2 regions of the Halomonas sp. 113 genome follow, and region 1 is predicted to be linked to the other one. Evidence: predicted binding sites of a transcription regulator. Region 1 holds the regulator's gene; the other holds the start of a gene.
The links. Region 1 encodes PhoB, which activates phosphate uptake and scavenging genes when phosphate is short. Its sites were predicted from a motif close to TGTCATANNNNTGTCANA; they were not measured.
Positions count from the first base shown of each region.

Region 2: YERSI8AC_RS14790 (PstS family phosphate ABC transporter substrate-binding protein) is a predicted target of PhoB. The motif match lies at 2,049-2,066, and genes of this name have one in related genera.

Region 1 is NZ_LR881453.1:5,250,347-5,253,758, reverse strand. It holds gene YERSI8AC_RS24425 (chorismate--pyruvate lyase family protein) at 1-553, shown strand, start outside; gene ubiA (4-hydroxybenzoate octaprenyltransferase) at 589-1,479, shown strand; gene phoB (phosphate regulon transcriptional regulator PhoB) at 1,605-2,294, shown strand; gene phoR (phosphate regulon sensor histidine kinase PhoR) at 2,297-3,412, shown strand, end outside.
Region 2 is NZ_LR881453.1:3,122,598-3,126,009, reverse strand. It holds gene YERSI8AC_RS14800 (multidrug effflux MFS transporter) at 5-1,192, shown strand; gene YERSI8AC_RS14795 (sulfite exporter TauE/SafE family protein) at 1,265-1,996, shown strand; gene YERSI8AC_RS14790 (PstS family phosphate ABC transporter substrate-binding protein) at 2,127-3,140, shown strand; gene pstC (phosphate ABC transporter permease subunit PstC) at 3,236-3,412, shown strand, end outside.

The DNA of each region.
Region 1 (3,412 bases):
AACTCCTCTATTTTCCCGCTGGCGCCCGATTGATGCGGCGCGCCCGGCGATGAGTGCTTCCTGGTGGCAGTGGGTTGCCTCCACCGACTCGTTAACCGCCCGCTTAATGGTCGCAGGTGGCGAGAAGCCGTTTCGAGTACGACTGCTGCGCCAGGGGGTTGGTTGGCCGCGCCAGGATGAGGCTCAGGCGCTGGGCATTGGTGCCAAGCGTTACGCCTGGCTGCGGGAAGTGGCGCTGTGCTTAGATGGAACGCCATGGGTGGTGGCGCGCTCGGTCGCCCCGCTCTCACAGGTAAAGGGCCAACGGCTAGAGTGCTTGGGCGAGCGCTCGCTAGGTAGTTGGCTATTTCGCCAGCCGGGTTTAGTGCGTGGGCCATTGGAAGTAACGACGCATTCCCCCCAGTTTGCTAGCGTCAACGGCATACAGGAAGGCTGTGCCTGGGGAAGGCGCTCTGTTTTTTATCACGGCTGTAAGCACGGCAGTCTGTCATTATTAGTGCAAGAGTATTTTTTGACGGCGATGGCGGATGATCTTGGCCTGCCTTCGCGCTAGGCTAGCGCCTGCATCTTATTCTTCGTGAGGTAAGCATGGATCGTTCACTGTTGCGGCCGAAGGGATGGGCTCGCGTGGCAGATTTTTTACAGCTGATGCGCTTGAATCGGCCGATAGGCACATGGCTTTTGATGTGGCCGACGCTGTGGGCATTATGGGTGGCTGCGGAAGGTGTACCAGGGCGAAATGTGCTGCTGATTTTTGTGGCCGGCGTTTATGTGATGCGCGCTGCGGGCTGCGTGGTCAATGACTATGCGGATCGCCACTTCGATGGGCATGTGAAACGCACAAAACAACGTCCGCTAGCGACGGGCCGTATCAGCGAAACCGAAGCTCAACTGCTGTTTATCGCCCTGGTGGCCGCTGCGTTTATTCTGGTATTACTGACCAACTGGTTTACGGTGCTGCTCTCGCTGGGCGGGGTGCTGCTGGCGATTATTTATCCGTTTATGAAGCGCTATACCCACTTTCCTCAGGTGGTGCTGGGCGCGGCTTTTTCCTGGGCAATTCCGATGGCTTTTGGCGCCGTGCTCGGCCACGTGCCGCTGGAAGCATGGCTGCTATTCTGCGCTAATGTGTGCTGGACAGTGGCCTACGATACCCAGTACGCCATGGTCGATCGCGACGACGATTTAAAAATTGGCATTAAATCGACGGCCGTGCTGTTTGGAAATGCGGATCGTTTGATTATCGGCTTACTCCAGCTAGCCACCCTGGGGTTGCTGGCTTGGGTAGGCTGGTGGGTTGGTTTAGGTGGTTTCTTCTGGTTAGGGCTAGCGGCAATGGCAGCGACTTTTCTGCATCAGCAGCGCTTAATTCGCGACCAGGAGCGGGATGCCTGCTTCCAGGCGTTTCTCAATAATCACTGGTCGGGACTGCTGATTTTTGCCGGTATCGCGCTAAGTTGGTGGCCTGCGGCTGGCTGATCGAGGCGATTGTCATGTAATTGTCATCAAGTCATGGTGTTATCGTCACTGACATGTCATTGATCTGTTTATCTTTGAACTGTTTTTCTTTGAACTAGTTTCTTTGAACACCGTGAGGCTCTGGTATGACCGCCAAGACCGTTCTGATTGTCGATGATGAGGCGTCGATTCGCGAGATGATCGCGGTAGCGCTGGAAATGGCTGACTATCGCGTGCTCGAAGCGGATAACGCCCAGGATGCCCATGCCATGGTGGTCGACCACCAACCCGATTTACTGCTGCTGGACTGGATGATGCCCGGCACTAGCGGTATTGAGCTGGCGAGACGCCTAAAGCGTGAAGAAACCACCGCTGAAATCCCGATTATTATGCTCACCGCGAAAGGCGAAGAGGATAATAAAATTCAAGGGCTTGAAGCCGGTGCCGATGACTATATCACCAAGCCCTTTTCACCCCGGGAATTGGTGGCACGGCTAAAAGCGGTGCTGCGCCGTGCGACGCCACGTGGCGTTGAAGACCCGATTGAGATTAACGGCCTGCTGCTTGATCCGGTGAGCCACCGGGTAAGTGCCCACGGCAAAGCGCTGGAAATGGGCCCCACCGAGTACCGTTTGCTGCAGTTTTTTATGACTCACCAAGAGCGCGCTTACACACGTAGCCAGCTGCTTGACCAAGTGTGGGGCGGCAATGTTTACGTTGAAGAGCGCACGGTCGATGTGCATATCCGCCGCTTGCGTAAAGCGCTGGGTGACGTGCATCAAAACCTGATCCAAACGGTTCGGGGTACCGGTTACCGTTTCTCTGCACGGGTGTAAATGTGCGTTTATGGAGTCGTGAGCTGTGGCGAATAGCGTGGCTGGCCACGCTGGGCACTTGCTTGGGCTGGCTGTTGGGCTCGGCTGGGCTGGGGCTCGCAGCAGGGCTTGCGGGATGCCTGTTTTACCACTTACGACAGTTACGCGAACTCTATTTGTGGCTCACCCTCCACCCTAACGATGAACCGCCTGCCGCTCGCGGGATGTGGGGCGAGCTATTCGATCGTTTATACCGCTATCAAAAAAGTCAGCGCATCACCCAAAGCCGTCTGCGGGCTACTTTGGCACGTATTCAAGAGTCGTCTGAAGCAATGCGTGATAGCGTGGTCATGCTTGATCGCCACGGTGATTTGGAGTGGTGGAACAGCGCCGCCACCGCCATGCTGGGGCTACAAACCGCCCATGATCGTGGTCAACACATTACCAACCTGCTGCGCGACCCAGGCTTTATCAGCTATTTTAATTCGCGTAACTACAGTGAGCCGTTAACGCTCACCTCACCGATTGATGAACGGCGAATCCTGCAGTATCAAATTACCCTCTACGGTGACGACGAACGCTTAGTGATGGCTCGCGATATCACCCGCTTGCATCGTCTTGAGCAGATGCGGCGCGACTTTGTCGCCAACGTTTCCCATGAGTTACGTACGCCGCTGACCGTTCTCTCCGGCTATTTGGAAACCTACAGTGATATCTCCGACCAGCTTCCGCCGCGCTTGGGACGTAGTATTCAGCAAATGCAGGAACAGACCCAGCGGATGCAGAATCTGGTCAACGATTTATTGCTGCTCTCGCGTTTGGAAATTGACCAGGGCGGCCAAGATCATCATCCACTGTCACTCGAGCCTTTACTGCAAAGCGTTTGTGATGATGCGCTGGCCCTATCGCATCAACGTCATACCATTACCGTCGCCCTTGAGAGCGATGCCCGACTGTTAGGCAGTGAACAGGAGATTCGCAGCGCCGTCTCTAACCTTGCCTTTAATGCGGTTCGCTACACGCCTGCTGGCAGCCAAATCACCCTGCGTTGGAAAGCTAGCGCTACTGGTGGCGGCTATATCGATGTGGAAGATAACGGTGAAGGGATTGATCCCGTTCATATTCCCCGACTAACTGAA
Region 2 (3,412 bases), 2.1 Mb from region 1:
ACCCATGGATCTTAATCCTCGCCGGGTAGCACTGTTGGTTGCTGCCAATACGGCGCTGGCGCCCTTTGCTATCGACGCTTATTTGCCTGCCATGGGTATCATTGCTGAAAGCATCGGCGCCAGTATTCACCGTACTGAACTCTCCATCAGCGTATTCCTGTTCGGCTTTGCATTGGGCCAGCTATGCTTTGGGCCGCTTTCGGATCGGATGGGTAGAAAGCCTGTGCTGCTGGGCGGACTGGTGGTGTTTATGCTGGCAAGTCTTGCTATTACGATGGCGGACAGTTTGCCCACGCTGCTGGCTTGGCGGTTTATTCAAGCGTTGGGAGGCGGGGCCTGCGTGGTCAATTCGGCGGCGATTGTGCGCGACTGCTTTAGCGGGCGCGAGGCCGCCAAAGTGATGTCCACCATGGCGATGATTATGATGCTGGCGCCGCTGGTGGCACCTGCAGTGGGCAGCTTGCTACTGCACGTGGCTGGCTGGTGGCTGATTTTTGTGTTCTTAGCCGTTTACGCAGGCTTTTTGCTCTGGCTGCTAGGAACGCGGTTACCTGAAACCCGCGATATGTCGCTGCCTGCAGCTTCACCACGGCAAGTAATACGCAACTACGCCAGCGTGCTTAAGCATCGTGAAGGCATGGGCTATATCTGTGCGGTAGCGGCTTCCTTTGCGGGCCTGTTTGCCTTCGTGACCGCTTCGCCGTTTCTCTATCTCGACTATTTTGGCCTCTCGCCCGGCACTTATCCGCTAGTGTTTGGGGTCAACGTTGTCGTTATTGCGCTCTCTAATCGGGTCAATATTCATCTGCTCCGCAAGCGAACTCCTCAGCAGAATTTGCGTTTAGGGTTGCTTATACAGCTGGTGGCCGCGCTTGGGTTGGTAGCGGTGACCGCCCTGGACATCGCGTCGCTAGTGATCGTGGTGCCGTTGATTATGCTGTTTACCGGAATGATCGGGCTGATCACGCCCAACGCGATCTCGTCGTTACTGGATCATTTTGGCCATATCAGCGCCACGGCAACGGCGCTGCTGGGCGGGATCCAGTTTACCTGCGGCGCCCTCGCGGGAGTGATGGTAGGGCTGTTCGAGGTAGAGCATCTTTGGCCCATGGTACTCACCATGCTGGGCGCTGCGTTGCTAGGCAATATCGGTGTGCGCAAACTGACTAAAGCACCTGCTGCGGATGAATAGTTTTCAAATAGATAGGGCGTGTGGACAGGGCGTATGGATAGAGCATATGGATAGTTTGAATGGGTAAGTTGAATGGATAGCATGCTGGCTTGGGTCAATATGCCGATGAGCACTTGGTTAGCTTGCTCCGCCGTACTGTTAATGGGTGCTTTTGTGCAGCGCGCTACCGGCTTTGGTTTGGCCATTATTGGCGCACCGCTACTGTTGATGCTAGAGCCTCGTCTGGTGCCGGTCACTCTGGTACTGTTCGGATTTACCGTCTCCCTGATGATGGTGCGTCATTACTGGCACGAGGTGCGCCTGGATTCCATTGGCATGGCGCTAGTGGGGCGCCTTCCCGGCAATGCGCTGGGTATTTGGCTGCTACTCGCCGCCCCCATGTTTGTGTTAGAAAAGCTGATTGCGGTCATCGTCCTGTTTGCGGTACTCGTCACCTTGTGCCGCTTTCAGTTGCCGGTAAACCGAATAACGCTGTTTGGCGCTGGGGTGCTCTCTGGCATTTTTGGCACCGTTGCGGCTATTGGTGGCCCACCCATCGTGCTGCTGATGCACGGCTTACCCACTGATCGTGTGCGCGGCAATCTAGCCGCCTTTTTCATTTTGACCTCTCTATTGACCTTAATCACCCTTGCCTTGGCTGACCAGATTCAGCTTTGGCATTTCCAGGTCGCGCTTACCTTCCTACCTGCAGTATTAATAGGTAACGCCTTGGCAGATACCGTAGCCCACCGTTTAGACCGACGCATGCTGCAAGGTGCCTCGCTGGCGTTATGCACCCTCGCGGCGCTAGGACTTTTGTGGTGATGTAAGGTCGGGTTGCCTCTATGTAACGAAAAATTTTCTACGTTTTGCTCGCTGTCATGAAGTTGTCATGGAACCAGTGCAAGGTATGCCTTGCGAAGGCCAGATCCCTACATGAACAGGAGTATTTCGCATGAACCGTATTCTCAAAACCACCGTTATCGCGGCTGCTGTAATGAGCGTTGCCGGTGTTGCTCAAGCCCGTGATCAAATCCGAATCGTTGGTTCCAGTACCGTTTACCCGTTTGCCAGCTACGTAACGGAAGAGTTCGGTGCGACTACTGGTAACCCGACGCCTGTTATTGAATCGACTGGTTCGGGCGGCGGTTTGCGTCTGTTCTGTAATGGTGTTGGTGAAGGCACACCCGACATTACTAACGCTTCTCGTCGCATGAAAGTGTCTGAGTTTGAGCGTTGTGAAGAGAACGGCGTTACCGATATCACCGAGGCTAAAATCGGTTCTGACGGCATCGTATTGGGTCAATCAAGCGAAAACGATGACATTGCTTTAACCCGCGAACAGATCTTCATGGCGGTAGCTGCCATGGTGCCGGTTGATGGCGAGTTAGTTGAAAACCCCTACACCAACTGGAGCGAGATCGATTCTTCGCTGCCAGACCGTGAAATCTCCATTTATGGGCCGCCGACAACTTCGGGTACCCGCGATGCTTTTGAAGAGCTGGTAATGGAATCTGCGTCTGAGGGTATGGATGTTTACGGCGATGAAGGCTACACCGATATTCGTTCTGACGGTGTTTACATCGATGCCGGTGAAAACGACAACCTGATCGTTCAGCGCCTTTCAGAAGACACCGGTGCCTTTGGTATCTTCGGCTACTCTTTCCTTGAAGAGAATACTGACACGATCAGCGCCGCCAGCATTGATGGCGTCGATCCTGAGGCTGAGGCGATCAGCTCCGGTGACTATCCTATCGCGCGTTCACTGTGGTTCTACGTGAAGAACCAGCACGCTGAAGACGTCCCGCCGATGTACGATTACGTCGATATGTTTATGAGCGAAATGATGATTGGCGATGATGGCTACTTGCGTGATATCGGCTTGATCGTTCTGCCAGAAGGAGAGCGCGAAGAGTGGCGCCAGGCTGTTGCAGATCGCACTTCAATGACAGCAGACGTTCTTAAGTAAGTTGGTAGGTCAGATTAAAAGTGGTCGGCAGCGCAAGCTGCCGACCCGTTATTGTTGATAGGTTTCTTAACCGGTGACCACGTGAGAGAGATGCGATGCAGACCAACCAGCTTCTTCTGATTTTTTGCAGTGCATTATTGCTGCTGGGGCTGCTGGCTTTTTTTGCTGGCCGTTCAAAAGCCACTCGGTTACGTAGCGCGGGTACGGCGATGTTCGCCCAGCCTGACCAATACGCTTGGTTTACAGTACTCTCCACCGCCGGGCCAGCCGTG